DNA from 3 places in the Pseudomonas sp. TE4620 genome. Region 1 is predicted to be linked to each of the others. Evidence: riboswitches for the same ligand, from Rfam matches in the RefSeq annotation. Region 1 holds a riboswitch; each other region holds the start of a gene.
The links. A riboswitch is a leader RNA that binds a small molecule or an ion and turns the genes downstream of it on or off. The one in region 1 is predicted to bind cobalamin.
Positions count from the first base shown of each region.

Region 2: another riboswitch for cobalamin. It lies ahead of ACZ9A3_RS07470 (TonB-dependent receptor); the one in region 1 lies ahead of ACZ9A3_RS05600 ((2Fe-2S) ferredoxin domain-containing protein).
Region 3: another riboswitch for cobalamin. It lies ahead of cobO (cob(I)yrinic acid a,c-diamide adenosyltransferase); the one in region 1 lies ahead of ACZ9A3_RS05600 ((2Fe-2S) ferredoxin domain-containing protein).

Region 1 covers NZ_JBWBQO010000001.1:1,179,959-1,190,264, reverse strand. Annotated here, with positions in the region: gene ACZ9A3_RS05635 (ABC transporter substrate-binding protein) at 1-354, opposite strand, end outside; gene ACZ9A3_RS05630 (DUF2160 domain-containing protein) at 405-677, opposite strand; gene ACZ9A3_RS05625 (carbohydrate ABC transporter permease) at 688-1,488, opposite strand; gene ACZ9A3_RS05620 (carbohydrate ABC transporter permease) at 1,498-2,361, opposite strand; gene ACZ9A3_RS05615 (ABC transporter ATP-binding protein) at 2,358-3,455, opposite strand; gene ACZ9A3_RS05610 (ABC transporter ATP-binding protein) at 3,455-4,549, opposite strand; gene ACZ9A3_RS05605 (sigma-54-dependent Fis family transcriptional regulator) at 4,794-6,602, shown strand; cobalamin riboswitch at 6,608-6,811, shown strand; gene ACZ9A3_RS05600 ((2Fe-2S) ferredoxin domain-containing protein) at 6,918-7,304, shown strand; gene ACZ9A3_RS05595 (ABC transporter substrate-binding protein) at 7,301-8,233, shown strand; gene ctlX (citrulline utilization hydrolase CtlX) at 8,367-9,284, shown strand; gene ACZ9A3_RS05585 (ornithine cyclodeaminase) at 9,305-10,306, shown strand, end outside.
Region 2 covers NZ_JBWBQO010000001.1:1,568,013-1,578,318, forward strand. Annotated here, with positions in the region: gene ACZ9A3_RS07470 (TonB-dependent receptor) at 42-2,183, opposite strand; cobalamin riboswitch at 2,293-2,498, opposite strand; gene ACZ9A3_RS07475 (GNAT family N-acetyltransferase) at 2,575-3,132, opposite strand; gene ACZ9A3_RS07480 (carboxymuconolactone decarboxylase family protein) at 3,225-3,569, opposite strand; gene lpxO (lipid A hydroxylase LpxO) at 3,735-4,634, opposite strand; gene thpR (RNA 2',3'-cyclic phosphodiesterase) at 4,880-5,419, shown strand; gene ACZ9A3_RS07495 (TonB-dependent siderophore receptor) at 5,510-7,960, opposite strand; gene ACZ9A3_RS07500 (FecR domain-containing protein) at 8,047-9,030, opposite strand; gene ACZ9A3_RS07505 (sigma-70 family RNA polymerase sigma factor) at 9,027-9,533, opposite strand; gene ACZ9A3_RS07510 (GNAT family N-acetyltransferase) at 9,698-10,306, shown strand, end outside.
Region 3 covers NZ_JBWBQO010000001.1:3,703,063-3,713,368, forward strand. Annotated here, with positions in the region: gene cbiB (adenosylcobinamide-phosphate synthase CbiB) at 1-639, opposite strand, end outside; gene bluB (5,6-dimethylbenzimidazole synthase) at 639-1,292, opposite strand; gene ACZ9A3_RS17130 (cobyrinate a,c-diamide synthase) at 1,283-2,578, opposite strand; gene cobO (cob(I)yrinic acid a,c-diamide adenosyltransferase) at 2,575-3,186, opposite strand; cobalamin riboswitch at 3,349-3,572, opposite strand; gene ACZ9A3_RS17140 (hypothetical protein) at 3,720-4,298, shown strand; gene ACZ9A3_RS17145 (PQQ-dependent sugar dehydrogenase) at 4,367-5,683, shown strand; gene ACZ9A3_RS17150 (O-methyltransferase) at 5,695-6,342, opposite strand; gene ACZ9A3_RS17155 (C40 family peptidase) at 6,360-6,893, opposite strand; gene ACZ9A3_RS17160 (C40 family peptidase) at 7,028-7,663, opposite strand; gene hda (DnaA regulatory inactivator Hda) at 7,779-8,483, opposite strand; gene ACZ9A3_RS17170 (AI-2E family transporter) at 8,641-9,714, opposite strand; gene ACZ9A3_RS17175 (DUF2066 domain-containing protein) at 9,740-10,306, opposite strand, start outside.

The DNA.
Region 1 (10,306 bases):
CTGCGTCTGCAGCTTTTCTACCACGTCACCTTCTTGCAGCAGGTCGTGGGTCAGCTTGATCCCGGTGATCTCGCTGAAGGCCTTGGCCAGCACCTTGGACTCGTATTCATGGGTGGCGATGGTTTCCGACACCACGTTGATCTTCATCCCGCGAAACGGCTCGGAAGCCTTGATGAACCACTTCAACTCTTCGAGCTGCTGCTCGGGAGTCAGGGTCGAAGGCTTGAACTCGCTGCCGATCCATTTTTTCGCGGCATCTTCGTAGGCATCGGCCCAGGCGCTGGCGTGAAAGCTGCCCAGCACCAGCAGGGCTGCCAGGGTCAAATGTCGCCGGTTCTTGTTGTTGTCGAACATTGTGATCTCCCGATTGAGTATTTTCACCCAGGCGCGCCGATTGCCCTCGGCTACCCCCAGCGCATCACCACCAACAGCCAGGCCAGGGACAGCAGCGAGGCCACCCACAGGTTCCAGTCGCTGAGCCCGATTACCAGCAAATGCAGGTAAGCGCTGCCCAGCAAAGCAATGAACAGCCGGTCGCCACGGGTGGTGGCAATCGGCAGAAAGCCGCGACGCTCGACGCATGGCCGGCGCAGCTCGTACACCGTCATGCCCAGCAGCAACAGGCCGATCGCGGCGAAGAAGATCGCCGTCGGCAGGGTCCAGGCCATCCAGTCCATAGCGCGCTCCTCAGACCCGGCCCAGGGCAAAGCCCTTGGCCACATGGTTGCGGACAAACCAGATCACCAGCATGCCCGGCAGAATGGTCAATACCCCGGCGGCGGCCAGCACGCCCCAGTCGATCCCCGAGGCCGACACCGTGCGGGTCATTACCGCGGCAATCGGCTTGGCATTCACCGAGGTCAGGGTGCGCGCCAGCAGCAATTCGACCCAGGAAAACATGAAGCAGAAAAACGCCGTGACTCCGATGCCGGAGCCAATCAGCGGGACGAAGATCTTCACGAAGAACCGCGGGAAGCTATAGCCATCGATGTAGGCGGTTTCGTCGATCTCCTTGGGCACCCCGGACATGAAGCCCTCAAGGATCCACACCGCCAACGGTACGTTGAACAGGCAGTGGGCCAGGGCCACGGCAATGTGCGTATCGAACAGGCCAATGGAGGAATACAACTGGAAGAATGGCAGCAGGAACACCGCCGGCGGCGCCATGCGGTTGGTCAGCAGCCAGAAGAACAGGTGCTTGTCGCCCAGAAACCGGTAGCGCGAAAAGGCATAGGCGGCCGGCAAGGCCACGCTCAGCGAGATCACTGTGTTCAGGCACACGTAGTACAGCGAGTTGATATAGCCGCTGTACCAACTGGGGTCGGTGAAGATCACCCGGTAGTTGTCGAAGGTGAAGTTCTGCGGCCACAGGGTCAGGCCGCCGAGGATCTCGGTGTTGCTCTTGAACGACATGTTCAGCAGCCAGTAGATCGGCACCAGCAGGAACAGAATGTACAGCAGCAGCGCCAGCGTCTTGCGCAGGTTCATGGGCGGCCCCTACTGTTTGTCGGCGTGGGTCATGGCGGTATAGAACAGCCACGACACCAGCAGGATGATCAGGAAGTACACCAGCGAGAACGCCGCCGCCGGACCCAGGTCGAACTGCCCCACGGCCATCTGCGTCAGGGTCTGGCTGAGGAAAGTGGTGGCATTGCCAGGCCCGCCACCGGTGAGCACGAACGGCTCGGTGTAGATCATGAAGCTGTCCATGAAGCGCAGCATCACCGCGATCAACAGCACGTTCTTCATCTTCGGCAACTGGATATGCCGGAACACTGCCCAGGCCGAAGCGCGGTCGATGCGCGCCGCCTGGTAATAGACATCGGGGATTGCGCGCAAGCCGGAGTAACACAGCAGCGCCACCAGCGAGGTCCAGTGCCAGACGTCCATCACCAGCACCGTGACCCAGGCATCCATGGTGTTGGCGGCGTAGTTGTAGCTGATGCCCAGCTGGTTGAGCGAAGCGCCCAGCAGGCCGATGTCGGCGCGGCCGAAAATCTGCCAGATGGTGCCGACCACGTTCCACGGGATCAGCAGCGGAATGGCCATGACGATCAGGCACAGCGACGACCAACGGCCCTTGGTCGGCATGGTCAGGGCGATGGCGATGCCCAGGGGGATTTCGATCAGCAGCACGCAGGCCGAATAGATGAACTGGCGCAACAGCGAGTCGTGCAGGCGCGGATCCTGCAGCACCTGGCGGTACCAGTCGGCGCCGACGAAGTAGCGACTGGACTGGTCGAAAATGTCCTGCACCGAGTAGTTGACCACGGTCATCATCGGCACCACAGCGCTGAACGCCACCAGCAGGAACACCGGCAGCACCAGCCACCAGGCCTTGTTGTTGGGCACTTTGTTCATGGCCGGGCCTCCAGCAGTACGTCATCGGCATAGAGCATCAGCCACTGCGCCGGAAAACTGATCCAGGCCTGGCCCTCGGGCAGCGTGCGGTCCTCGCCCAGGCGCACTTTGAGCGGCACGCCTTGCAGGTCGAGGCTGAGAATCTTGTAGGTACCCAGGTCTTCGACATCCACCACCCGGGCGCTGAAGCCTTCGTCGAACGGGGTGTCCCAGACCTGGACGAATTCCGGGCGGATGCCCACTTGCAGGCGCACGGCACTGGTCGCAGCCAGGCGCGCCTGCAACTCCAGCGGCAACGCCAGGTGAATGCCGGCGAAGCCGACGCCACCAGGCTGCACCTGCACCGGGATCAGGTTCATCCCCGGGCTGCCGATGAAATAGCCGACGAAGGTATGGCGCGGACGCTCGAACAACTCGCGCGGGGTGCCGAACTGGACGATCTGGCCGCCATACATCACCGCGATCTTGTCGGCGAAGGTCGAGGCTTCGAGCTGATCGTGGGTGACGTAGATCATGGTGATATTGAACTGCTCGTGGATCTGCTTGAGCTTGCGCCGCAGCTTCCACTTAAGGTGCGGGTCGATCACCGTCAGCGGCTCGTCAAAGAGGATCGCCGAGACGTCGTCGCGCACCAGCCCACGGCCCATGGAGACCTTCTGCTTTTCATCGGCGCTAAGGTTGCGGGCTTTTTTCTTCAGCAGGTTGCCGAGGTCGAGCACCTCGGCGATCTCGGCCACCTTGCTGGCAATGCGCGCTTCATCCAGGCCCTGGTTGCGCAGCGGGAAGGCCAGATTGTCGAACACCGTCATGGTGTCGTAGACCACCGGAAACTGAAACACCTGGGCGATGTTGCGCGCCTGTGGCGACAGTTCGTTGACCACCTTGCCATCGAACAGTACCTGGCCGTGGGACGGGCTGAGCAACCCGGAAATGATATTGAGCAAGGTCGACTTGCCGCACCCCGATGGGCCGAGCAAGGCGTAGGCGCCGCCTTGCTCCCAGACATGTTCAAGCTCACGCAAGGCATAGTCGTCCGCACCCTGGGGGGCACGGCTGTAGCTATGGGCCAGCTGCTGCAGACGAATCTCGGCCATCAGGCGACCCTCGTTTCACGCAAGCCCGGGGCCTGCACCAGTTGCCCGGCGGGGTCGAAGACGAACAGCTTGTGGGTGGGGATGAACACCCGGATCGGCGCATCGACGTGGTACTCGTGCACCCCTGGCAAGTGCAGGACCAGGCGAAAGTGCTCGTTGCGCACATGCAGGAAGGTTTCCGAGCCGCTGATTTCCGCCAGCTCCACCAGCACCGCCAGCTCCAGGTCATCGTCGTTGGACGGCACCAGGCTGATATGGCTCGGACGCACGCCGAAGCGGTAGTCGCCATCGCCGATGCGGCGCAGGTCGGCGTTCATGGCGAAATGCACAGCACCGGCAAAACTCACTTCGTTGCCGTTGATACGCCCGGGCATCAGGTTGATCGGCGGTTCGGAAAACAGCTCGGCGGCCAGCACCGTGCGCGGCTGGTGGTAAACCTGAGCAGTGGGCCCGCTCTGGACGATGCGCCCTTCATGGAGGATGGTGGTGGTGCCGCCCAGGGCCAGGGCCTCGTTGGGTTCGGTGGTGGCGTACACGGCAATGCAGTGGCGCGCGGCGAACAGCTCGCGCATCTCCTGGCGCAGCTCTTCGCGCAGCTTGTAGTCGAGGTTCACCAGCGGTTCGTCGAAGAGGATCAGCTCGGCATCCTTGACCAGTGCCCGGGCCATGGCCGTGCGTTGCTGCTGGCCACCGGAAAGCTCCAGCGGCAAGCGCTGCAGATACGGTTCGATACGCAGCATCTGCGCGGTCTGCTGGACCTTCTCGCGGATCAGCGCTTCGCCCATGCGCGCCTGGCGCAAGGGCGAGGCGATGTTCTCGAACACACTCAAGGTCGGATAATTGATGAACTGCTGATAGACCATCGACACGTTGCGCTGGCGCACCGGCCGGCCGGTGACATCCTCGCCATTCATCAGCACCCGGCCACGGTCCGGCCGATCAAGCCCGGCCATCAGGCGCATAAGGCTGGTCTTGCCGGCCAGGGTGCGGCCGAGCAGCACATTGAACGAGCCGGGTTCGAAGCGCAGGCAGGCATCGTCGATGCACAGCTGGTTATCCACGGTACGGCTGACATGCTCAAGGGTGAGCGACATGGCGCGGCCTTCTTGTTGTTAGCGGACAGGCGCCTGCTATAGAGCGAGATTCATGCCAGCGCTGGCCAAGCCGTTGTCGGCAAAGGACTTTCAGCAGATTGTGGCTTTGCCAAAGTTCACTCCTGAACACAAATGAACAACCTTCACTGCACGGTTGAACAGCCGCGGCATTGACAATGAACAGGACTGAACAACACTGGATCACACAAAAACAACAACACTGCCGCCGGCAGAGGACGGGCCCATGGCCGCATCCACCAGCGCCCATGCGCAACTGATCCAGGCGTCCTGGCAGCGCTGCCGCGCCTACGGCCTGGACCACCAGTCGCAACCGCAGTTCGGCGACGCATCTACTGTGCAGGTCAGCGAGCTGCTCGAACGCCAGCACTCGCTGCTGGGCACCACTCGCGACGAGGTGCTGCCGCAGTACGCGCACCTGCTGGGTAACTCCAGCTACCTGATCATGCTCAGCGACGATCACGGCCAGTTGCTCGATGCCTGGGGCACCCGGCGCTTTATCGACCCGCGCCAGCGCCACGGCTTTGTCGCCGGTGCCTGCTGGCGCGAGCAAGGGGTGGGCACCAACGCCATCGGCACAGCCCTGGCCACCGGCGAAGCGGTACATGTCAGCCAGGACGAACACTTCCTCAAGCTCAACCGCTTCATGGCCAGCGCCGCCGCGCCGCTGTTCGATGCCGAGCGCCAGCTGATCGGCGTGCTCGATGTGTCCAGCGACAGCTACCTGCCGACGGCGCAAACTCAGGGCCTGGTACGGATGATGAGCCAGAGCCTGGAGAACCGCCTGATCCTGGCGCGTTTTGCCGGGCACTACCAACAGCTGAGCTTCAACACCGGGGCCAACAACCTCGACAGCCAATGGGCCGGGCTGTTGGTGTTCGATGACCAGGGCCGGGTGCTGGCGGCCAACCGTCGGGCCGACAGTCTGCTTGGGCAGAACCCACTGCAACTGAACCTGGAGCAGTTGTTCCGCACGCCGCTGGCGCAACTGTTGGCCCACCGGGCTGACCAGCCATTTGCGCTGCAGGTGGCCGGGCGCAACCGCTTCCATTGCCTGCTGCATGCCCCCACAGCATCACCAGCAGCAGCGCTCAACCGCCCGCAACCAAGCTGCGATCCGCGTATCGACAAGGCCCTGCGCCAGGCCGGGTTGCTGCTGGAAAAAGACATCCCGCTGTTGATCGAGGGCGAAACCGGCGCCGGCAAGGAGGTCTTTGTCACCGCCCTGCACCGCGCCAGTAGCCGCGCCACGCAGCCATTGATTGCGGTGAACTGCGCGGCGATTCCGGCCGAGCTGGTCGAGTCGGAGCTGTTCGGCTACGAGAAAGGCGCGTTCACCGGCGCCCACCACAAGGGCAACATCGGACTGATCCGCAAGGCCGACCATGGCATTTTGTTTCTCGACGAAATCGGCGACATGCCGCTGCCCACCCAGGCACGCCTGCTGCGCTTTCTGCAAACCCGCAGCATCCAGCCACTGGGCAGCGGCGAACCGACGCCGGTGGATATCCGCGTGGTCTCGGCGACCAACCACAACCTCGCCGAACAGGTGCGCCTGGGTCATTTTCGCCAGGACCTGTACTACCGCATCGCCGGCCTGAGCCTGATGCTGCCACCGCTGCGCGAACGCAGCGACCGCCTGGCCCTGATCGAACAGCTCCACCAGCAGTACCGCGAACCGGGGGCACCGACGCAATTGCCCGGCAAAGTGCTGGAACTGCTGCTTCAGCATCCCTGGCCGGGCAACCTGCGACAACTGGCCAGCGTGCTGCAGGTGGCCCTGGCGTTGGCCGGCGAACGGCCGATTGCCGTGGAGCACCTGCCCGACAGTTTCTTTGCCGACCTGCCTGAGACCAAGCCCGCCGCGCCAGTGCTGGCCACGCCGGCAAACACTGACGATCTCGGCCAGCGCCTGCGTGCCCTCAATGGCAATATCTCGGCCCTGGCCCGGGCCCTCGGCATCAGCCGCACCACCCTGTACAAGCGCCTGCACACCCAGGGCCATGCCGGCGCAGTTGACGAACGCCTGGGCTGATGGTCAGATGCCTGCCAGTTTCAGGTGCCTGCCGCCGCCGTGCGTCAGGTGAAACGGGAAGCCGGTGCGTCGTTATCGACCAGTCCGGCGCTGCCCCCGCAACGGTAAGCGAGTGAAGCATTCAACACGCCACTGTGCCCACAGGCACGGGAAGGCGAATGACTTTACGCCTCGCAAGCCCGGAGACCGGCCTGAAGCCCCACGACTGCATGCAGTCACTTAGGCAAACCTGCGGAGGGCGGGCACGAGCCGGCTGCCTGGCGCGTGTTGGCCGGGGCCCTCCTGTGCGCTTCGCGAATATTTTTCGAGAAGTCCATGACAGCAACAACCCCCAAACGTCGCCGCGGCCGCCTCGCCGAAGAGCAAATCCAGAGCAAGCCGGAGTGGTCGCAGATCCCCGAGCATACCCGCCATGTGATGCTCTGCACCGGCCCGCGCTGCGTACAACGCGGTGCCCTGCCACTGTGGAAAGTCCTGCGCCGCGAGCTGCTGGTGGCCAACCGCATCGAAACCACTGACGGCGTGCTGCTGACCCGCAGCCATTGCCAGTTCCCGTGCAACCTCGGCCCGGTGCTGACGGTATATCCGGACCGCTGCTGGTACCGGGTAGCCAACGCCGAAGACGCTCAGCGCCTGGTGCGTGTGCACCTGATCGACGGCCAACCGGTGCCCGAGTTGCTGCTCAACGGCCAGGGCTCATGAGGGGGTTGGGCGCCAGCGTGCTGGCCCTGTTGAGCAGCAGCGCCATGGCCCTGGACTATCAGAACTGCGGACACACCTGGCAACTGCCACAGGAGCGCCCGCAACGCATCCTGGCCCTCAACCAGCACGCCGCCGACCTGCTGCTGGCCCTGGACGCCGGCCCGGCGCTGGCCGCCGTCAGCTATATAGATGATGACGCCCAGGCGCTGACCAGCGGACGCTATCGCGGCGTCCCCCTGCTGTCGCGTCGCTACCCGGCAACCGAAGTGGTCTATGCCCAAGGTTACGACCTGCTGGTCGGCGGCTTTGCCAGCGCCTTTCGTGACCGCGACGGGGTCGCCCCGCGCACCACCCTGCAGGCCAACGGCATCGCCAGCTACCTTCTGGAAAACGCCTGCGCGCCAGCGCCGGAAAACGGCTTTGCCGCCATTGAACAAGACCTGCGCAGCCTCGGCCACCTGTTGCAGCGCGAGGCCCGGGCCAGCCAGTTGATCACCCGCCAGCGCCAGGACCTGGCCGCCGCCAAAACCATCGCCGGGCACAGCCCGCCGCTGTCGGTGTTCTACCTCGACAGCGAGGTCAACGGCCTGCAAAGCGAAGGCAAGCGCGGTTTCATCACCCAGTTGATCGACGCAGCAGGCGGGCGCAACCTGTACGCCGAGGTGGAGCTGAACCGGGTTACGGTGGATGCCGAGCGCCTGCTGCGCGCCGATCCTGACGTGATCATCCTTGCCGATGCGGTGTGGTCGCCGGCCGCCGGCAAGCGCGCCTACCTGCATAAACACCCGGCGCTTTCGCACCTGCGCGCGGTACGCGACGACCGCCTGATCGACCTGCCCTTCAGCCATATCGTGCCCGGCGAACACAGCGCCCGTACCGCCCTGACCCTGGCGCGCCAACTGCGCGCCTTGAAGCAACAGCGGCCTTGACCCGTCGCAGCAGAATCCGCTGCCAAACCCACTATTTCAGCTTTACCGGCTGAGCACCCAATGCGCTTCAGCCGGGATTTATCCTTGATCACGTCGACAATAAGCACACAGCCAACCCCGGATGCGTGCCTCGATGCAAACAACAAATACAGTCTTGATGATCCGCCCGGCGCGGTTCGCCTTCAACCCGGACACCGCCCTCAACAACCGTTTCCAGCAAGCCCTGCTCGACCCGCAGCAGGCACAGCAGAAAGCGCTGGAAGAGTTCGATGGCTACGTCGATACCCTGCGCCAGCACGGTGTCGAAGTGCTGGTGGTGCAGGACACCCCGGCGCCGCACACCCCTGATTCGATCTTCCCCAACAACTGGTGGAGCAGCCACGCCGACGGCAGCCTGGTGCTCTACCCGATGGAGGGCCAGAACCGCCGCCTGGAGCGCAGCAAGGGCGTGCTCAAGGTGCTTGAAGAGCGCTTCGCCGTCCGTCAGACCATCGATCTGAGCCCCTTGGAACAGCAGAGTATGTATCTGGAAGGGACCGGCAGCATGGTCCTCGATCGCGAACACCGGATCAGCTACGCCTGCCACTCCGGGCGCACCCACACCCAGGCCCTGCGCCTGTTCGCCGAACAGCTCGATTATCGCCTGTGCCTGTTCCACGCCGTCGACCGCCACCAGGCACCGATCTATCACAGCAACGTGATGATGAGCGTCGGCCGCGGGCTCTCGGTGGTCTGCCTGCAGGCGCTGCCCGAGGCCGATGAGCGTCGCGCCCTGGAGCATTCGCTGCGCGACACCGGCAAGGACATCCTGGCCCTGGACTTCGACCAGCTCGAAGGTTTTGCCGGCAACATGCTCGAAGTCCACGACAAGCAAGGCCAGCCACTGCTGGTGATGTCGCGCAGCGCCTGGCGCTCGCTCACCCCAGAACAACGCCGGCAGGTCGAGCAGCACAGCCACCCGGTGGTGGTGAACATCGACCATATCGAGCGCATCGGCGGCGGCAGCGCGCGCTGCATGCTCGCCGAAGTGCACCTGCCTGTCCGTCACTGATTACAACAAAGGAGTTCACCATGACCCGCTATATCGACGTTACCGACCTCAGCCGCCTGGTGGCACGCAAAGGCCTGAGCACCTGCATCAGCGAGATGGCCGAGTACATCCGTGAGGACTACCTGCGCTGGCACGACTTCGAAAAATGCGCGCGCCTGGCCAACCACTCGGCCGACGGGGTGATCGAGCTGATGCCGGTGTCCGATGCCAACCTGTACGCCTTCAAGTACGTCAACGGCCACCCGAAAAACACCCAGCGCGGCATGCTCACAGTGATGGCCTTCGGCGCCCTGGGCGACGTTGATAGCGGCGCGCCGGTGCTGCTCAGCGAGATGACCCTGACCACCGCCATCCGCACCGCCGCCACCTCGGCCCTGGCCGCGCGCTACCTGGCGCGCAAAAACAGCCGCAGCATGGCGCTGATCGGCAACGGCTCACAGAGCGAGTTCCAGGCCCTGGCCTTCCATGCCCTGCTGGGCATCGACGACATCCGCCTGTATGACCTGGACCCTGCGGCCAGCGCCAAGCTGGTGGCCAACCTCGCCGCCTTCCCGGCCATCAAGGTCAGCGTTGCCGGCTCTGTCGCCGACGCGGTGCGCGGCGCCGATATTGTCACCACGGTGACTGCCGACAAGGCCTACGCCACCATCCTCACTCCGCAAATGATCGAACCTGGCATGCACCTGAATGCCGTCGGCGGCGACTGCCCGGGCAAGACCGAACTGCACCGCGAGATCGTCGAGCGCGCCCGGGTGATCGTCGAGTACGAACCGCAAAGCCGCATCGAAGGCGAAATCCAGCAAATGCCTGCCGACTCGCCCACCACCGAATTCTGGCAAGTGGTCAACGGCCAGGCCGCCGGGCGCGAAAACGCCGAGCAAGTGACCCTGTTCGATTCGGTCGGCTTTGCTCTAGAGGACTATTCGGCCCTGCGCTATGTGCTGGACGTCGCCAAGGCCCTGGACATCGGCAGCGAGATTGCCCTGGTGCCGGAGCTCAAGGACCCGAAAGACCTGTTCGCG
Region 2 (10,306 bases), 390 kb from region 1:
CAGCCTGTGTAGGAGCGGGCTTGCCCCGCGATGGCCTCACCTCAGAACGTGTAATCCAGCGTCGCAAAATACGACCGCGGCTGCCCCATCAACCACTGCTCGCCGCTATGCGCGGTGGCCGCATAACGCCGGTCCAGCAGGTTATTCAACTGCAAGCCCAGGCGCACATCCGGCAGCACCTGCCAGCCCAGGTTGGCATCGACCACGGTAAAGCCCGGCACGCTCTGGGAGTTGGCGGTGTTGGCATAGCGCTCATCGACATAACGCAGGCCCAGGCCGGCATCGACGTCGTCGCCAAAGCCCTTGCTGACCCACAGGTTGGCGGTGCGCCGTGGCACGTTGCTTGGGCGGTTGCCGGCGCGGGAAACGCTCTGGCCGTTCACTACCTGGTCGAAGTCGTCGTATTTGGCGCGTACCACCGAGGCGTTGGCCGAAACATGCCACTGGTTGGCCAGGGCCAGTTCCAGGGTCGCTTCCAGGCCATCGGAGGTCTGCTGGCCGGCCTGTTCTTTCTGGTGGGTGTCGGGGTTGTCGACCAGCAGCTTCTTCTTGACGATGTGATAGGCCGCCAGGGTCCACTCGCCTCGGCCATCCCAGAACAGCTGCTTGAGGCCGAACTCGGTCTGCTTGGCTTCGGTCAGGTCGAACTGCTGCTGGGTCGGGCTCAGGGTCACCAGGTCGCTGACGCCATCCTCGCTGGTGGAGTACTGGCCGTACAGGCTCAGTTGCTCATTCACCGCGAACACCAGGCCGGCGCGCCAGTTACCGCCATTGAGGCTGCGGTCGCTGCGGGTGTCGTTGACCAGGTTGTTGCGGTCGATGTGGTTCTGGTCGCGACGAATGCCGGTGACCAGCGACCAGCGCTCCGACAACTGGGTGCGGTTCTCGGCGAACAGGGCGAAGGTGCGGGTGGTGCTGTCGGTTTGCGCGCGGGTCGGGCTGGCGCTGTGGAAGTAGCCCGGCGCCGGCTGCCACGGGTCGATGAAATCGCCGCCGATGTCGTTGTACGGCGAGTTGCTGTCGATGCCGAAACGAATGCGGTTGTACTCGGCGCCGACCACGGTCTTGCTGGCCAGGCCAAACAGCGAGTGGTCGAAGGTGAAGCTCTGGCGATCGCCGAGCTGTTCCTGGTCGTGCTTGATCTCCAGGTAGCTGCCACGCTCAAGCTGGCCAACGCCGCTGTTCCAGCTGTAGTCCTCGGCGTTGCGCCAGTGCCGGCGGCTTTTGAGGTAGTAGAGCTGGTTGCTGGCGCTGATCGAGTCGCTGATGCTCCAGTCGGTGTTAAAGCGCGTCCACTCGTCGTGGTAGTGCTGGGCCGAATCCTTGAGGTTGTAGTTCTTCTTGCTCAGGCTGTCGCGGTAGTGGCCGTCGATCAGCGGCGTGCCGAAGTAGTTCATCGGTTCGGCGTCGCCGCGCTCGTGGGCCAGGGTGAAGCTCAGGTCGTCGCTGGCATCGAAGCGCAGGGCGGCGCTCATGGCCAGGTTCTTCGAGTCGCCACGGTCGATCCAGCCGTTGCTTTGCTGGCGGTTGAGGGTCACCCGGTAGCTCAGCCGCTCGCTCAGCGAACCGCCGCTGTCCAGGCCCAGTTGCTGGCGGTCGTAAGAGCCGTAGCCCAGGCGCAGGTGGTTGCGGATCTCGCCGGCAAAGGGTTTTTTCGGGATCACGTTGATCACCGCACCCGTGGCGCCTTCGCCGTACAGCACCGAGGCCGGGCCGCGGATCACGTCGATGCGCTCGATCATCCACGGGTCGACCGGAAAGCTCTGGGTGCCGGCGCCGGTGTACATCCGCGCGCCGTCGAACAGGGTCATCACCGAACCGTGGCCACTGAAGCCACGGGCCGACAGCGCCGTGTTGCCGTTGCCCGGGGTGGCCACCGAGGTGATGCCCGGCGAGCGGGTCACGGCATCCTGCACGGTGAGGTTGTTGCGTCCGTCGATGGCTTCGCTGCCCAGGCTGCTGGTGCTGGCCGGGGTGTCCATGGCGCTGAGGTTCAGGCGCGAGCCGGCGGGCAGCGGGGTAGCCAGGCTGACGGATTCGTTGTCGCTGCTGCTGGTGATGGCCGTCGAGGGCAGGGCCAGCGCAGAGGGGCTGGGGTCATCGGCGAAAGCTGGCGCAGAGAAGGCCAGGCAGGGGGCCAGGGCATTGGCCGCCAGGGTGTGAAGCTTGGAAGTACGGGACATGTCGTTCCACAGTCAACAGGAAGAATGAATCCCGGAGGGAACAACGCATGGAGGCATGGCGCACGCGCAGGCGGACGCCAACCGGCCTGCGCCCGCCCACCGCGGGGTTGCCAAACAGAAGCTTCAGGCCGGTCTCCGGGCTTGCGAGGGTCATGAAGGCCTTCACCTTCCCATGCCAAGGCACAGTGGTGTTTCGAAGGCTTCGCTCGCTTACCGTTGCGGGGGCAGCGCCGGACTAGTCATTTACATGACGCACCGGCTTCCCGTTTCACCCTGCGCACGGCGGCGCAGGACACCTGAAACTGGCGCGCATCTGAACACCGAAAACCTTTGCAGTCAACGGCTTGGGCAAATGAGCAGATCAGTTCGCCAGCGCATCGCCACTATCGATTCAACGCCCGCGCTTGCGCGACACCACCGCCTCGATGTTCTTGCGCCCGATCAGCATTGGCTGCTTCGGCTCCTCAAGCCACTTGTACATCACCAGGCTGTCCACCAGCCCCAGGCGCGCATGCCGGTAGGCGTTGGGCAAGCGCCCGACGATGGCAAAGCCGAGCTTCTGCCACAAGGCCACCGCCACCTCGTTGCTGGACACCACCGAGTTGAACTGCATGGCCAGGAAACCCAGTTGCCGCGCCAGGCGCTGCGAGTGTTCGCACATCAAGCGCGCCACGCCGCGGCCACGGGCGGCGTCGCAGACCATGTAGCCGCAATTGCTGACATGGTTGCCGGGGCCGGCGGCATTGGCCTTGAGAAAGTAGGAACCGAGCAGCACGCCATCTTCTTCGGCCACCAGGGTCTGCAACGGTGCGTCGAGCCACAGCTGGCGGGCTTGCTCCTGGCTCATGGCCGGGTCGAATGCGTAGGTTTCGCGGGCGCTGACAATGGCCTGGAAGGTCGGCCAGAAGAGCTCGAAGTCAGCGGCGGTCATGGGGCGGATGTGGATCATGGGGTGTCCTGGAAACGGTTCGCCCGCTAGCTTATGCGAAAACGCCAGGAAGTGGGTGAGGCGCGGCGCAGGCCGCGCACTCAGGGTCGGCCTTACTGCCCGGCCTTGCCCACGGCATCCAGTGCCCGCGCCGAGTACACCAGCGCCGCCCCGGCGTTCATGGCCACGGCCACGCCCAGGGCTTCGGCGATTTCCTCGCGGCTCGCGCCGTGCTTGACCGCCTGGGCCGAATGCACGGCGATGCAGCCGTCGCAGCGGGTGGTGACCGCCACGGCCAGCGAGATCAGCTCGCGGGTCTTGGCATCCAGGTGGTTGGTCTTGGCCCCGGCGCCGCTGGCGGTCATGTAGCCGTTGACCGTGTCGGGAGAGAGTTGCTTGAGATCGCCGATGCCGGCCATCAACTGCTTACGGTAGGCATCCCAGTCCATCATGCTCATTGTCTTCACCTTGGTGTGGTTGGCAACTAGAACAGTGAAGCTAGTTTTTTTGCCGGCGGGGCGCCGTTGGTCGATGGTCGGGAAAAGGCAGGACTTTGGGAGGGGGGCATCGCGGGGCAAGCCCGCTCCTACAAGGAGCTGGCTTGCCAGCGACAGCGGTCTGAATCAGATGTAGATGAACACCAGCACCAACGCCGCCACCACTGCCCATTTTTCCAGGTAGTAGCGGGTGCGGTTGCGTTTTTTCAGGGCCTTGCCGCGTTCGCGGATCTTGTAGATGCGGGTGAACAGGCGGTTGATGCCGCCGGTTTTGTCGCCGGCATCGTTCGGCGCCGCCGCGGCTGCCATCACGTTCTTGCTGAACCAGCGGTTGAACGCCGTGGCCCAGCGGTACTTGAGCGGGCGCTCGACGTCGCAGAAGAGGATGATGCGGTTGTGCTCGGTCTGGTTCGAGGCGTAGTGGATGTAGGTCTCGTCGAAAATCACCCCTTCACCATCGCGCCAGGCGTAGTTCTGGCCATCGACACAGATGTAGCAGCCGTCGTCATTGGGCGTATCCAGGCCCAGGTGATAGCGGTACGAGCCGGCATAGGGGTCGCGGTGGCGCACCAGCTTGGAGCCCGGCGGCAGGGTGGCGAACATCGCCGCCTTGACCGTGCCGATGCCCTGCAGCAACTCGGTGGTGCGCGGGCACAGCTTCATTGCCGAAGGGTGGCTCTCGCCGTACCACTTCAGGTAGAAGCGCTTCCAGCCGCTCTTGAAGAACGAGTTGAAGCCGACGTCGTCATAGTTCTGCGAACTCTTGATTTCGCCGACGTGCAGCAGTTGCTGGGCTTCGGCGCGAATTTCTTGCCAGTTGTCCTGCAACGGCTTGAGCTCGGGGAACGACTCGACCGGCAGGTACGGTTTGGCCGGCAGCTTGGAGAACAGGTACAGAAAGACGTTGACCGGGGCCAGGAAGCTTGAGTGATCACCCAGCTGGCGGGTGATCTTGTGCCTGACTTTGCCTCTGAAATGAACGTAGGCAATCGAGAAAACAAACAGTAAAACGAAGAAGATTTTCATGGGCGGATACTTGTCGATGTGGCGATGCGCCATGGCATAAGCCGGCCAGCATAAACAATCGTGATCACGGTTTGTAGTAATTGTTACCGGTTATGTGTCCGACCATAGTGCTAGGCGCAAGTGTTTGCGTGAACGATTCAGCGGGTGGCTAACGCAGATAAGTTCGTGAGAATTCCAGTCCTCGCCGCCATGGCGTAACTGGCGGTAGAGTCTCAACAGTCCCAAAACGCACAGGATGACGAGGCATGGACCCAGGCAATGGCGATACCGGTGAGCCGTTCAAGCGGCTGTTTTTTGCCCTCGATTGCGCACCGCAACAGCGCCGGGCGATTGCCCGCTGGCGCAGCGAGCTGGAACTGAAAAGCGCACGACCGGTGCCGTCGGCGAACTTTCACCTGACGTTGATGTTCGTCGGTGCGGCGGGCACTGCGCAGTTACCGGCGATTCTGGCCGGCGCAGCGGGCGTGAAGGTGGCGGGCGAACCCCTGACAGTGGTGCTCGACCGTTTGCAGGTGTGGCGCCCGGCCAAGGCGCTGGTGCTGGTGCCCAGCCAGACGCCGGCGGCGTTGCGCCAGCTGGCGTATGCCCTGCAGCAGGCGATGCTGGCGCTGGGTTTTACCGAGGACCCACGGGACTACCGCCCGCACCTGACACTGGCCCGCGACTACCGTGGCAGTGAGCCCGAAGCGCTGGTGCCGGCAGAATTTATCCTGCGCGCGCGGCACTTCAGCTTGTTCGAATCGCGCAAGGGGCAGTACTGGCCGCTGGCGCAGTGGCCGTTGTAGCGCTGTTGCCTGATTGATGCCCGCTCCCACAGAGATTACCTCAAACCTGTAGGAGCGGGCTTGACCCGCGATAGGGCCAGCACTGACAACCTAGAACTGCGGCGTGTACTTCACGCTGAAGGTGAAGTTGCGCGGGTCGCCGAAGTTGTTGTTGCCGTTGAGCTGGTTGTAGGCAGCGATGTAGTAGTGCTTGTCGAACAGGTTGTTGGCGTTCAGCGCCAGGCCCACTTCCGGCGTCAGCTGGTACGCCAGACGCGCGTTCCACACAGCGTAGCCGGGCACGTCGTAGGTGTGCTCGTAGCCCAGGGTATGGGTTTGCGCGGTAAAGCCCAGACCGGCGCTGGCCTTGCTCCAGTCACCCGGCAGCTGGTAGTTACCCCACATGCGCAACATGTGCTTGGGCGTCCAGGTGCTGAACACCTTGCCCTTGTTGTCCGGGTCGTCGAGGTAGGTGGTGGTGTTGTAGGTGTAGCCGGCAAACAGCTGCAGGCCGCTGAGCACTTCGCCGCTGACTTCGGCTTCGATACCCTGGCTGCGCACCTTGCCGGCGGCGGTGGAGCAGTACCAGTCATCGCAGGCAAAGCCTGAGGCAACGTCGGTGATCGCGCGGTTTTCCTGGTCGTAGCGGAACACCGCCAGCGAGGTGTTGACGCGGCCATCGAGCAGTTCGCCCTTGATGCCCATTTCATAGTTGCTGCCAATGATCGGCTTGAGCGCCGCGCCGCCGACTGCACGTTCGGTCTGCGGCACGAAGACGTCGGTGTAGCTGGCATACAGCGACCATTCGCGGCTCAGGTCGTAGATGATGCCGGCGTACGGGGTAACCTCGCCGCTTTCGGTCATGGTGCTGGTCGGGTTGACAGAGACGACACCGGTGCCGCCAAAGTAGTCGCTCGAATCATAGCGGTAGTCGAACCAGCTGACCCGCGAACCGAGTACCAGGGTCAACGGCTCTGCCAGCTTGACCCGCCAGGCGCCATACAGGCCTTTCTGGCGAATGTCGTAGGCGCCGGTCAGGCCCCGCCCGGTGCGTTGTGCCAGCAGGCTTTCGGTGCTGATTTCCGGGCGATGATGGTCGATACCGAAGATGCTGTCGCTGGTGGGATTGAAGGCGCGGGCAAAGCGGTCATCGGTGGTCAGTTTCGAGTAGTTGCCGCCCAGGGTCAGTTCCTGCTCGAAGTTGAAGGCGTCGAACTTGCCCACCAGGTTCATGTCGACACCGACCTTGGTGGAGTCGAAATCGGTGATCCAGTCGGCATAGGTGAGGCCGCTGCCGTCAAGGTTGATGCCGTCGCCGGTGCTTTGTACCCGCTGGTGGGTCGACTTGTTGGTCTCGCTCATGCGAATGGCGCCAACGTGGAATTTCCAGTCGTCGTTGAAGCGGTGCTCGAGGTCGGCGTACAGGGTGGTGACGTCGATCTCCAGGTGGTTCCAGCGCGAGCCGGTGAAGGTCGAGCGCGATACATCCAGACCGCTGCCATCGACATAGCGCGGCAGGCCGCGCAGCATCGGCCGCGACTCGGCATTGGACTGGCTGATCGCCAGGCCCAGGGTGGTGGCCTCGTTCAGGTCAAAGTCCAGCGCGCCGTACAGCGAGTGGGTCTTGCTCCATTCGTAGTCGACGAACGAATCGCTCTGGTCCTCGTCGGCAACGAAGCGCCCGCGCACGGTGCCGGCATCGTTCAACGGGCCGCCGGCGTCCAGTTGCAGGCCGTAGTGGTCCCAGCTGCCGGCCTTGCCGGTGACGGTCACGGTGGGCGCAGCCTGGCCGCGCTTGCGCACCAGGTTGACGGCGCCGCCCGGGCTGCCGGTGCCTTGCAGCAGGCCGGAGGAGCCGCGCAGCACTTCCATGCGGTCGAAGAAGATCAGGTCCTGGGTCGCCCAGTTGCCCAGCGAATAGTTGTTGCGCGGGATCGCCACGCCGTCGTATTGCCAGTCGTCGATCTGAAAACCGCGCGAGGTAATGATCAGGCCCGGGCCCACGCCTTGCAGGCCGACCAGGCCGGTGGTCTGGTTGACCGCGTCCTTGAGGTCGACGATGTTCTGGTCGTCCATCTGCTGGCGGGTCATGACCGTGACCGACTGCGGAATTTCCCGCAGGGTATGGCTGCCCTTGCCAATGGTCGTGGCCCGCGCCGCATAGGAGCCGGTGCCCTCGGTGGTGGCTGGGTCCAGACCGCTGCCGATACCGTTGATATTGGTCGCACCCAGCTCCAGGGCGTTGCCGGCGTCGATGCTCGGCAGCACGCTGAAGTTGCCCTGTTCGGTGACCAGCAACTGCAGGCCGCTGCCGGCCAGGGCCTTTTGCATGGCCTGCACGGCGCTCATCCGGCCGACGATCGCCGGTGCCTGCTTGCCTTGTACCAGCGCCGGGTCCAGGGACACGATGCGCCCGCTCTGGCTGGCGATGGCATTGACGGTGCTGGCCAGGGCGGCGGCGGGCAGGTTGAAGCTCAGGGCCTGTTCCTGGGCCTGGGCGGCGCTGGCCAGCGTGGCCAGGGCCACGGCGACAGGAAGGGCGTGGGACCAAGGGTTGAGCACGGAATTCTCCTGATTATGTTGGCGTGTCAGGAGATAGGTGCAATGAGAAATGAAAACCGGACACAAATACGAGTGATTTGCATAAATTATTTTTGCGCCGGGGTTTTCGCCCCGATCAACGTCAGCCACGGGCTGTAGTGATCGACCGTGAGCGGCAGGGTTTCAGCCAGTGCGGCGAAGGCCCGTTGCGGTTCGTCCAGCGGGAATACCCCTTGCACGCGCAGCCCGCGCACCTCGGGTTCGACCCGGACAAAGCCGCGGTAGTAGGGGCGCAGCGCCTCGACCACCGACTCGAGGGAGTCATCCAGCACGTTCAGGCGCCCACTGAGCCAGTCGGCGCGTTGGCGCTCGCCGTTGCCCAGGGCTTCGATGCGTTCGCCACCGAGCAGCGCGGCCTGGCCTTCCTGCACGTCCAGCTCGCTGCCGTTGAACAGCCGCGCGCGCACTGAGTGCTCAAGCACCACCAGGCGCGTGGCCTGGGCTTGCTGGCTGACCAGAAAGCGCGTGCCCAGCGCGCGCATTTCGCCCTGAGCGCTGCGCACCCGTAACGGCCGTAGCGGGTCGGCGGCGACCTGGATGATCAGCTCGCCACGGCGCAATATCACCAAGCGCTGCTGGCCATCGAACTGCAAGTCGACGGCGCTGCCGGCATTCAGGCTCAGGCGGCTGCCATCGGCCAGGGTAAAGTCGCGGCGCTCGCCCTTGGCGGTGCGCAAATCGGCCAGCAGCTCCTGGCCGACCTCACTGCGCGCGCCCAGCCACAGGCCGCCGCCGAGCACACCGATACCGACGAAGGCACGCAGCAGCTCGCGCCGCGAGCCGTTGGTTTGCAGCAGCAATTGGCGCGCCTCACCGGCCTGGCCCGGGGCGCGGCGTTCGAAGTTGCGCACGGTCTGGCAGGCGCCACCCAGACGTTCCTGCAAGCGCGCCCAGGCCTGGGCGTGGGCCGGGTCGCTGCCCAGCCACTGGCTGAACTCACTGTGCACCTGGGCGTCGGTGTTGCCCGAACTCAGGCGCACCATCCAGTCGATAGCGGCTTCGGCGCTGGGCTCGAGGCGGCGCTGGCTCATGGCGCCAGCTCGCTGAGGTAGCACTGGCTCAGGGCCTGCTTCATGTAGCGGCTGACCGTGCGCTCGGAGATGTCGAGCTTGCGCGCGATATCGACGTAGCTCATGCCGTCGAGCTGGCTGTAGAGGAAGGTGGCCTTGACGATCATCGGCAGGCCGTCGAGCACCTGGTCGATGCTCACCAGCGCCTCGATCAGCAGCAGTTGCTCTTCGGGGGAGGGCGCCAGGGGCTCGGGCAGCGCCGACAAGCGTTCCAGGTAGGCCAGCTCCAGCTGGCGCCGACGATGGCGGTCGAAGATCAGCCGGCGGGCGATGGTCGACAGGTAGGCGCGCGGCTGCTGGATGCTGGCCGGGTCGACCTGGGCGGCGAGCATCTGGCAGAAGGTCTCGGCGGCGGTGTCTTCGGCGTCGGCGCGGTTGCGCAGGCGCTTATGAATATGCTGCAGGAGCCACCGGTGATGGTCGCTGAAAAAGAAGCCCAGCTTGCGGGTGGAAGAGGTTGGCACCGGTTGGCGTTCCCGAAGGTGTGAGTGTGAATCGTTCTCAATCTTACCTGTGCGGAGAGGCAAGGTGCAATCACCCGCGTCCGGCCCGCTTTACAATTTACCTACAGATTGTTCCTGGCCGCAGTAATAGGGTGGCGGCCAGACAAAAACCAAGAGAAATGCGCATGGACCTGTCGATCGCAGGCCAGCAGTTCAGCCTGCTGGAAAACTTCAAGGACGATACCCGGCTGCGCGCCAGCTTCAACGCCTTGACCCACCAGACCTTCGAATTTGATTTCGAACAGTGGTACCAGGACGGCTATTGGGGCGAAGGCTACCAGCCGTGGGCGTTGGCCCATGACGGGCGCATCGTGGCCAACATCTCGGTCAACCTGATGCATTTTGATGTGCTCGGCGAACCCAGGCGTGGCATCCAGTTGGGCACGGTGATGGTCGCATCGGAGTATCGCGGCCAGGGCCTGAGCCGCGTGTTGCTGGAGCGGGTGCTGGACAGATGGCAGGGCCAGTGCGAACTGGTCTACCTGTTTGCCAACGACACGGTGCTGGATTACTACCCGAAATTCGGTTTTGCGCGGGTGCTCGAACATGAATACAGCGCGGCGCTAACCCCAGCGTACAGGCCTTGCAGCTTCCACCGGGTCGACATGGACGACCTGCTCGAGCGCCAGCGCTTCATCAGCGCGGTTGACAGTGCCGTGCCCGTTGCACGCCTGGCGATGCGCAGCAACCCTGACCAGACGATGTTCTATTGCACGTCGTTTTTCAAAGACTGC
Region 3 (10,306 bases), 2.5 Mb from region 1:
GCCCAGCAGCGCGTAAGTCAGCGCCACCAAGCGTGCCGGAATATAGTTGAGCACATCGTCGATCTTCGCCGCAGCCCAGCCAAAACGCTCGAAGCGTTCATTACGATAGCCCCACATGGCGTCGAGGGTGTTGCTCAGGCGATAGAGCACCACCCCCGGTACGCCGGCAACGACAAACCAGAACAGCGCGGCGAACACCGCATCGCTGCCGTTCTCCAGCACCGACTCGGTGGCGGCGCGGGCCACGGCGGTTTCGTCCAGCTCGCGGGTTTCGCGGCTGACCAGATAACCGACGCGCTGGCGGGCTTTTTCCAGGTCGCCCTGGCGCAGGGCTTCGGCCACCGGCGTTACGTGCTCGCCAAGGCTGCGCAGGCCGAGGGCGCAGTACAGCGCCAAAACTTCAATCAGCCAGCCAATGTACGGCAGCCAGGACAACAGCATGGCGATGAAGGTCAGCGGCACCACCGCCAGGAACCAGGCGCTGACGCCGTGGCTGCGCCAGCCACGGCCGCCGGCATTCAAGCGCTGTTCCAGGCGCCCGGCCAGGCGCCCGAAGGCTACCAGCGGATGCCGGCGCTTGGGCTCACCCAGCAGCGCATCCAGCGCCACCCCGGCCACTGTCAGCAACGCCACGCTCATCAAGACTCCCCCCACTGGTTTTCAAACAGCATGTCGTGCAGCGGCCGCGCTGTGGTCCAGCCTTCAAGCACCAGCATCGGCGCCGGGTAAAATTCGTGAACCGGACCCAGGCAGAGGATTGCCAACGGCTTGGCACCGGCCGGCATGCCGAGCAGCTCGGCCAGGGCCCGGGGCTCGAACAGCGACACCCAGCCCATGCCCAGACCTTCGGCGCGGGCCGCCAGCCACAAGTTCTGGATCGCACAGGACAACGACGCCAGGTCCATCTCCGGCAAGGTCCGGCGGCCGAAAATGTGCGCTTCGCGCCCATCCATCAGCGCCGCCACCAGCAGCTCGGCGCAGTCGTTGATGCCTTCGACCTTGAGTTTCATGAAGTCATCGGAGCGCTCACCGAGCGCCTGCGCTGTACGCAGGCGCTCCTCTTCCACCAGGGCCTGGATCCGCTGGCGCAGTTCGCGCTGGGTGATACGGATGAAACGCCAGGGCTGCATCAGCCCGACGCTGGGCGCCTGGTGCGCGGCCTCAAGCAGGCGCGCGAGCAACTCGGGGGCGACTTCGCCGCCACTGAAGTGACGCATGTCGCGACGCTCGCCGATGGCGCGGTAGACCGCCGCACGTTCGGCCTCGGTAAAAGCATGTTCAGTCATGGACACAGCAGCGCCGCCGACGCCTGGGGGTTGGAAGCAAAATAGAAATGCACGTAGGAGGCGGTCAAGCGCCCCTGGCGGTACACCGCCTCGGCACCACGACCACCGTTGGGGCTCTGGCCGCGGGCAACCGGCTCAAGCTCGGTATGGGTCAGCGAATGATGATAGGTGTGCCCGCGCAAGGTGCCTTCAGGCAGCTCTACGGCCTGCAGGGCCAAGGCGGCCAGGCGCTTTTGCATCACTGCCTCGCCTGCCAGCAGGCCGAGCAGTTCGGCACGCTCGCCGGCAACATCGGTGAGCGCATCGAGCAGGTAGAGCATGCCGCCGCATTCGGCGAGCAAAGGCTTGCCGGCGTGGTGATGGGCGCGGATAGCCTCGAGCATCGGTGTGTTGGCCGCCAGCGCCTGGTGATGCAATTCGGGGTAACCGCCAGGCAGATACAAGCTGTCGGCTGGCGGCAAGCTTGTGTCATGCAGCGGCGAGAAAAACGCCAGCTGCGCGCCCATGGCCCGCAGCAGGTCGAGGTTGGCGCCATAGGTAAAGGCAAAGGCTTCGTCGCGGGCAACCGCAATGCGCACGCCTTGCAGCAACGGCTCGATGGCAAACTCGGTCGGCGCGGCAAAGCGCACCGCTGGCGGCAACGCCGCATCGCAACTGGCGCCCAGGGCCGCTGCGGCAGCATCCAGCCGCGCATCAAGGTCGTTCAGTTCACTGGCTTGCACCAGCCCCAGGTGACGGCTCGGCAATTCGATGCCGGTTTCTCGCGACAGCCCACCGTACCAGCGCAGCCCCTCGGTCAGGCTGCCTTCAAGCAACTGGGCATGGCGCAGGGTACCGACACGGTTGGCCAACACCCCGGCAAACGGCAGGTCCGGCTGATAGCGCGCCAGGCCCAGGGCCAGGGCGCCGAAGGTCTGGGCCATGGCGGTACCATCGATCACCGCCAGCACCGGCACGCCAAAATGCCGGGCCAGGTCGGCGCTCGATGGCGTGCCGTCGAACAGGCCCATGACCCCTTCGATGAGGATCAGGTCGGCCTCGCCCGCCGCCTCCCACAATAGCCGGCGGCTTTCCTGCTCGCCGACCATCCACAGGTCGAGCTGATACACCGGCGCACCACTGGCGCGCTCGAGGATCATCGGGTCAAGAAAGTCCGGGCCGCACTTGAATACGCGAACCTTGCGCCCCTGGTTGCGATGCAGGCGCGCCAGTGCGGCGGTCACCGTGGTCTTGCCCTGGCCGGAGGCCGGTGCGGCGATCAATACCGCCGGGCAATGGCGCGCATCACTCATAGTTCGACGCCCTTCTGGGCACGGATGCCGGCCTGGAAGGCGTGCTTGATCATGCCCATTTCGGTGACGGTGTCGGCCAGTTCGATCATTTCGTCTTTGGCCGCGCGACCGGTGACGATCACGTGCTGCATCGGCGGGCGAGCATGCAGGTCGCTGAGCACCTGGTCGAGGTCGAGGTAGCCGTGCTTGAGGGCGATGTTCAGTTCATCAAGCACCACGAAGGCGATCGACGGGTCCTGGAGCATCTGCCGCGACACTGCCCAGGCAGCTTCGGCGGCGGCGATGTCGCGCTGGCGGTCCTGGGTTTCCCAGGTAAAGCCCTCGCCCATCACGTGGTAGCGCACCTGCTCGGGAAAGCGCCGGAAGAACAGCTCTTCGCCAGTGCTGTTGCGGCCCTTGATGAACTGCACCACGCCGCACTGCATGCCGTGGCCCATGGCCCGGGCGAGCATGCCGAAGGCCGAACTGCTCTTGCCCTTGCCGTTGCCGGTAAGTACCAGCAGCAAGCCGCATTCGTTGGGCGAGTTGGCGATGCGCTCGTCGATCACGGCCTTTTTGCGCTGCATGCGCGCCAGGTGGCGTTCGTCGCGCTCGGTGGATTCAGTCATGAGGTTCTCCGCAAACCACTGTCGGCCGATCTCACCGAACGCAGCAGCCGACGGCTGCTCAGCGTATCGAAGGAACGGGCGTGACAGATGAATGGATATGGCAGACGGAAAACGCGCAGGGCTGCGGCACAGGCCGGAGGAACCGCGCATCACCCTCCGTGATGCCGTTGGCTGTTACAGGCCGGTCTCCGGGCTTGTGAGCGGGGCCATCGACACCCGGGGCTGCGCGCCTTCCCGGGCATGAATGCCCAGTGGCCCTGCACAGCCTTGACTCACCTACCGTTGCGGGGGCAGCGCCGGATTCGCGCGTTTTACGCGCCCACCGGCTTCCCTGTTTCACCCTGCCAGGCCATCGCCTGCAGAGCACCTGAAACAAGTCGCGAAGGTTAGAGGGTTGCACCCGGAGCGTCAATGAAAGGCGCTGCACTGGCCTGGATCAATGGCGCCTTTGTCATCTTGTGCAACACTGACTTCAGTGATATCAAATAGCCATACCTCGGCTGTACTCGATCACAACTATAAGGGAGAGCAGCATGCAAGGCCTGATCATCAATAATGCGCGCCTGGAGTTCCTGCGCCCGGCCCTGGAACGCTGGGTCGATTGCATCGACCGCTTCAACCAGACCCTCGGTGACGGTGAGGCGCCCTATTGGCACGGCGCCCAGGCCAACCTCGGGCTGCTCTCGGCCGCCGCCTGGCAGGCCGAGCTGGTGACCCTGCAGCAGCACCAGAGCAAGAAGCAGCGCGATGACGGCGATCGCGAAGGCCGCTGCGACCTGTACATCGCCAACCGCGAAGAGGCCGCCTACCTGCAGGCCAGCCAGCGCTGGCCACGCATCGCCAAGCTCGACCTGAATAACGCCCTGGGCGAAACTGTCCAGGCTGCTCGGCAAATTGCCGCGCCCAGCCAGCTTAAAGTCGCTGCGCTGTTCGCCAGCCCCTGGAAAGCCGGCCAGCACGCCAGCCCCGAAGAGCTGCAGGACCTGGTCGACGACCTGCAAAAGCATAACGCCTGCGCCATCGCCTGGTACTTTCCCTACGCCTACCGCAAGCTGCACAACGAAGCCGGCCAGTATCACCCCGGCATCGCCCTGTTGCTCAAGCAGGCCTGACCCGGGGAACCTCCCACCCCTGGCGTGCCTCTACTGGCAATAGCGGCCATCATTGCGAGGGAAACGACATGGGTATCAAGCCGATTGCACTGCTGCTGGCAGTGACTGCGGGGTTAAGCGGCTGCGGCGAGAACGCCCGCCTTGAGGTCAGCGACGGGGTCGGCCCGTCGCCGCAATTGCCCGAACCGAACAAGACCCTGATCCCCACCGTCAACATCGCCCCCGCCATTGGCTGGCCCCAGGGCATGACGCCCAAGGCCGCGCCCGGCACCCAGGTGGCGGCCTTCGCCGCAGGCCTGGACCACCCGCGCTGGCTCTATGCCCTGCCCAACGGCGACATCCTGGTGGCCGAAACCAATGCCCCGCCCAAACCCGATGACGGCAAGGGTATTCGCGGTTGGGTGATGGGCAAGGTCATGGACCGCGCCGGCGCCGGCGTGCCCAGCGCCAACCGCATCAGCCTGCTGCGCGACAGCGACCACGACGGCGTGGCGGAAACCCGCACGACGTTTATCGAGAACCTCAATTCACCGTTCGGCATGGCCCTGGTCGGCAATGACTTCTACGTCGCCGACACCGATCGCCTGCTGCGCTTTCACTATGAACCCGGCGCGACTTCGATCAAGGGCCCGGGTACAGCCGTGGCCGAACTACCGGGCGGCACGCTGAACCATCACTGGACCAAGAACGTGATCGCCAGCCGTGACGGCAAGAAGCTCTACGTCACCGTCGGCTCCAATAGCAATGTCGGCGAGAACGGCATGGACCAGGAAAAAGGCCGCGCGGCGATCTGGGAAATCGACCCGGCCAGCGGCCAGACGCGGATCTTCGCCTCAGGCCTGCGCAACCCCAACGGCCTGGCCTGGGAGCCGCACACCGGACAGCTGTGGACCGCAGTCAACGAGCGTGACGAGATCGGCAGCGACCTGGTGCCCGACTACATTACCTCGGTCAAGGATGGCGGCTTCTATGGCTGGCCCTACAGCTATTACGGCCAGCACATCGATCAGCGGGTCAACCCGTCTGATCCGAACCTGGTGGCCAGCGCCATTGCCCCGGACTATGCGGTGGGGCCGCACACGGCGTCGCTGGGCCTGACCTTCGCCGAAGCAGGGGTGCTGCCGGCACCGTTCGAGCAAGGCGCGTTCATTGGCCAGCATGGCTCGTGGAACCGCAAGCCGCACAGTGGCTACAAGGTGATCTTCGTACCCTTCAGCACTGCCGGCAAACCTGCGGGCAAGCCGATCGACGTGCTCAGCGGGTTTCTCAATGATGAAGGCAAGGCCATGGGCCGGCCGGTCGGGGTGATCAACGATCAGCGCGGCGGGCTGCTGGTAGCCGATGATGTCGGGAACACGATCTGGCGGGTGAGCAAGGCCCGGTAAGCCGGGGGAGCTTAGCGTTTGCGGCAGAGGGTCAGGCCATCGCCAATCGGCAACATCGACAGGTCCACCCGTGGGTCGTCCTTGAGCGTGCGGTTCAAGGCCTGAATGGCGCGGGTATCTTCGCTGTCCGGCTTTTGCTCAAGCACCCGCCCGCTCCACAAGGTGTTGTCGAACAGTACCAGCCCGCCCACTCGCAGCAGTCGCAGGGCCTCTTCCAGATAGTGCGGGTAGTTGGCCTTGTCGGCATCGATGAAGATCAGGTCGTAGCGCGCTGATGGCAGTGTCGCCAGGGTCTGCAACGCCGGCGCCAGGCGTAGCTCGATGCGCTCGGCGACTCCAGCCTCCTGCCAGTAGCGCCAGGCCACGGCGTTGTAGCTGCCTTCAAGGTCGCAACAGAGCAACTGCCCGTGCGCCATGGCCTGAGCCATGCACAAAGCGCTGTAGCCGGTGAAAGTACCCACCTCGATCACCCGCTCGGCACCGATCAGGCGCACCAGCAGCGCCAGCAACTGGCCTTGCTCCGGTGCCACCTGCCAGCGTGCTTCGGCCAGGGCCTGGGTTTCTTCACGCAAACGGGCGAGCAACGGCGTCTCGCGCAGCGACACGCTTTGCAGGTAGTGGTAGAGGGGGTCGTCGAGGTAGAGCGTCTGGGCGGTCATCGTCTACCTCGCACAGGTCAGGGGTTGCGCGCCAGGTGCGCTGGCTGCAGCACCCGCTTGGCGTTCAGGTAGGTCTTTTGCCAATAGCTGTTGGACAGGTAGTCCAGGCGCACCGTTCCGCCGGTGGCCGGGGCATGGACGAAGCGCCCTTCGCCGACATAGATACCGGCATGGCTGACCTGCGAGCCACCATTGGTGGCAAAGAACACCAGGTCGCCGGACTGCAGGTCGTTGCGCTCGATGCTCGGTGCGCGGATGCCGATCATCTCCCGGGTCGAACGGGGCAACGAGATGCCCGCAGCATCACGATAGACGTAGCCAATCAGGCCGCTGCAGTCGAAACCCGAATCCGGGGTGTTGCCGCCCCAACGGTACGGCGTGCCGACCAGGCCGAGGGCGCGGAACAGCACGTCTTCGGCAACCGGGGAGAAATACACTTGCGGGGCCATGACTGCCGGCTCGACCACTTTACGCGGGGCCGGGGCATGACTTGAGCAGGCACCGAGCAGTGCTGCGAGGGAAAGTAGAGCGAAGCGCGCCATCATCGCCATGGTCAGAACATCCTGTCTGAAGCCGCTTCGGCCAAGAGCCGAAAAGAGTTGAGAATTTAGATTAGACGCTTTCTGTAAACACGCACGGCGACGAGCTTTTCAGCTACGTCGCCGTGGTCAAACCTGTCGAAGGATCAGTTGCGCGAGAGCGTGGTCGCGGCCGGAGCCATGGCCAGTGCACGCTTGGCTTCGATGAAGGTCTTGCTCCAGTAGCGATCACCGAGCTTGTCGATGCGCACGCCACCGCTGCGGCGGCTGCTGGAGTGGATGAACTGATCGTCGCCGAGGTAGATACCGGCGTGGCTGACGCGGCCGCGACCATTGGTGCTGAAGAACAGCAGGTCGCCTGGCTTGAGGTTGTTGCGAGCAACCAGCGGGGCCTTGACGTTGATCATTTCGCGGGTAGAGCGCGGCAGGTTGAGGCCGGCTTCTTCGCGGAACAGGTAGCCGATGAAGCCGCTGCAATCAAAGCCGGTGTTCTCGGAGGTACCACCGAAACGGTAGCGGGTACCGATCAGCGACATGCCGCGCTCGAGAATGTTGTCGGCCAGGGCTGGCAGCTGGTAAGGCTTGCTGCTGGAGAAATCTTGCAGCTCTTCTTCGGTGGCCAGCTCTTCCTCGAACGTCGCCTGGACGGAGGACTTGGTCGAAACCTGAGCGGAAACCGGTTGCTGCTGAACCTGCTGCTGCGATACGGGACCGGTGGTCGCGCAGCCAAAAAGCAGGGTCACGAGTGCGAGGGGCACGAGGGGTGCGAAGCGATTTAGCATGGGCACGACCGTGTCTGGAATTTAAAGAAGTCGAGACTATGCCTTCTATCGCATCGATTTGCAAATTCAATCGAAAAAAATGTGACTTTTATGTGCCGAGGCTCTAGCCCCTGCCTTACCAGCCCAAAGTTTCTTTCAAGAACGGGATGGTGAGCTTGCGTTGAGCCTGCAAAGAGGCCTGGTCGAGGCGCTCAAGCAGGTCGAACAGTGCGCTCATGCTACGGGTGCCACGGGTGAGGATGAAGTGCCCGACCTCGTCGGTCAGGTGCAGGCCGCGGCGCGAAGCACGCAATTGCAGGGCGCGCAGCTTGTCTTCGTCCGACAGCGCACGCATCTGGAAGATCAGCGCCAGGGTCAGGCGCGACTTGAGGTCGGCGAGCTTGATCGGCAGTTCGCGGGGCGAGCTGGAGGCAGCCAGCAACAGGCGCCGACCACTGTCGCGCAGGCGATTGAAGAGGTGGAACATGGCCTCTTCCCACTCCGGCTTGCCGGCAATGACATGCAGGTCGTCGAGGCAGACCAGTTCATACTGTTCGAGGTTGTCGAGCAATTCGACGCCGCGATCGAGCAATTGCGCCAGGGGCAGGTACACCGCCGGTTCACCCAGTTGCTCGAAGCGCAGGCAGGCGGCCTGCAGCAGGTGGGTGCGGCCCACGCCCTGTTTGCCCCACAGGTAGATCAGGCTTTCGGTCCAGCCGGCGTCGGCTTCGCAGAGTCGCTCGACGTAGCCCAAAGCGGCGGCGTTGGCACCCGGATAGTAGTTGATGAAGGTGGCGTCATCACGCAGACGCACACCCAGGGGCAACTGGATCGGTTTCATGCTGGCTGGGCAGTTCCGGGGAACCGCAAGGGGCCTTTTGTGAAAAGTCTGCAAAGTTTATACCCGTGGAGCCCCTCGCACAATCGGCGCAGACCACAAGTAAAATCAAAGGCTTGCATTAGCGGGTAAAGGCCAATGCAAGCCAGGTGCTATCAAGCTAGAGATCCGGGTCGATTTCACCCGCGTAGATATCCGACTCTTTATACAGGTCATGCACATGGCGCAGCAGCACCATGATCACCGCCGCCACCGGCAAGGCCAGCAACACCCCGGTAAAACCGAACATCTCGCCACCGGCCAGGATCGCGAAGATCACCGCCACCGGGTGCAGGCCAATGCGATCGCCCACCAGCAGCGGTGTCAGCACCATGCCTTCGAGCGCCTGGCCGACCATGAATACGGCTGCGATGCCAAGCAAAGGATAAGGGTCGCCGCCAAACTGGAACAGCCCGGCAATCATCGCCGCGCCGATACCAATAATGAAGCCCATGTACGGCACGATCGCCGCCAGACCCGCCAGCAGGCCGATCAGCAAGCCCAGCTCCAGGCCCACCAGCATCAGCCCCGAGGCATAGATGATACCCAGGGCCAGCATCACCAGCAGCTGGCCACGGACGAAGGCGCCCAGCACTTCGTGACACTCACCGGCCAGGGCCACCACTCGTTCCTCGCGCTGGCGCGGCAGCAGGCTGCGGATCTTGGCCATCATCAGGTCCCAGTCGCGCAGCAGGTAGAAGCTCACCACCGGGATCAGCACCAGGTTGGCCAGCCAGCCAATCAGGGCCAGGCCCGAAGCAGTGGCCTGGGACAGGATGACCCCGACGATGTCGGTGGTCTGGCCCATGTGCTCGCTGATGGCGGCCTTGATCTTGTCGAACTTCCAGAAGCCGTCGGCCAGGCCCAGGCGCGTCTGCACCCAGGGCAGGGCCTGGTGCTGCAGCCAGTCGAGCATCTGCGGCGCCAGCTCATACAGGCGCACCAGCTGTTTGGCCAGCATCGGCACCAATACCAGCAGCAACAAGGTCAGCAGCAGGGTGAACAGGGCAAACACCACCACCACACCCCAGGTGCGCGACAGGCCGGCGCGCTCCAGACGGTCGACCAGCGGATCGGCCAGGTAGGCCAGCAAAATGCCGACCAGAAACGGCGAAAGAATCGGGTGCAGCCAATACAGCAAGGCCGCGCACAGCAGCGCCCCACCTACCCATACCCAGCGACGTGTATCAGTCATGAACGGCTCCCGGCCAGGTCAGGGTTTACCAACGAAAACGCAGCCCGTTGAAAGGTTGCGGGGCGGCGGCCTGGGTTGCCCCGGGGTTGGCCGGATCGACGGCTGCAGGTGCCGCGGGCGCATCGGCCGGCAGCTCCTGCAACTTGGCCAGGCCCAGTTGCGCGCGCAACTGATCGCTGTTGCCGGTGACCTGATAGGTCAGGGTATCGCCCTGCACCACCTTGAGCCGCGCGCCGTAAGGCTCGAGCACCCGGCCCAGTTCGGCATAACGTTCCAGGGTCATGCCCTGGACCTGCACCTGCATTTCGCTGCTGGCCCCTGGACGGGCGACGAAGCGCGGCGCCAGGCGGTTGCTGACGGCGAGCATCACGGCATCGGCCAGGGCCGCCTGATCAGCGCCCTCGGCAGTGCCCTGCTCGCGCTGCTCGCCCAGCCACAGGCGCCACTTACCCTGCCATTTGCCATCGGCTTCGCTGGCGTGCACCGCCAGCAAGGCATCGGCGCCGTAGCGCTCGGAAGCCTCGCGCAGCGGCGCCGGGTCGGTGCCTTCAAGATTCTTGCCGGTTGCCACCAGTTGCTCCTGCAGATCGGC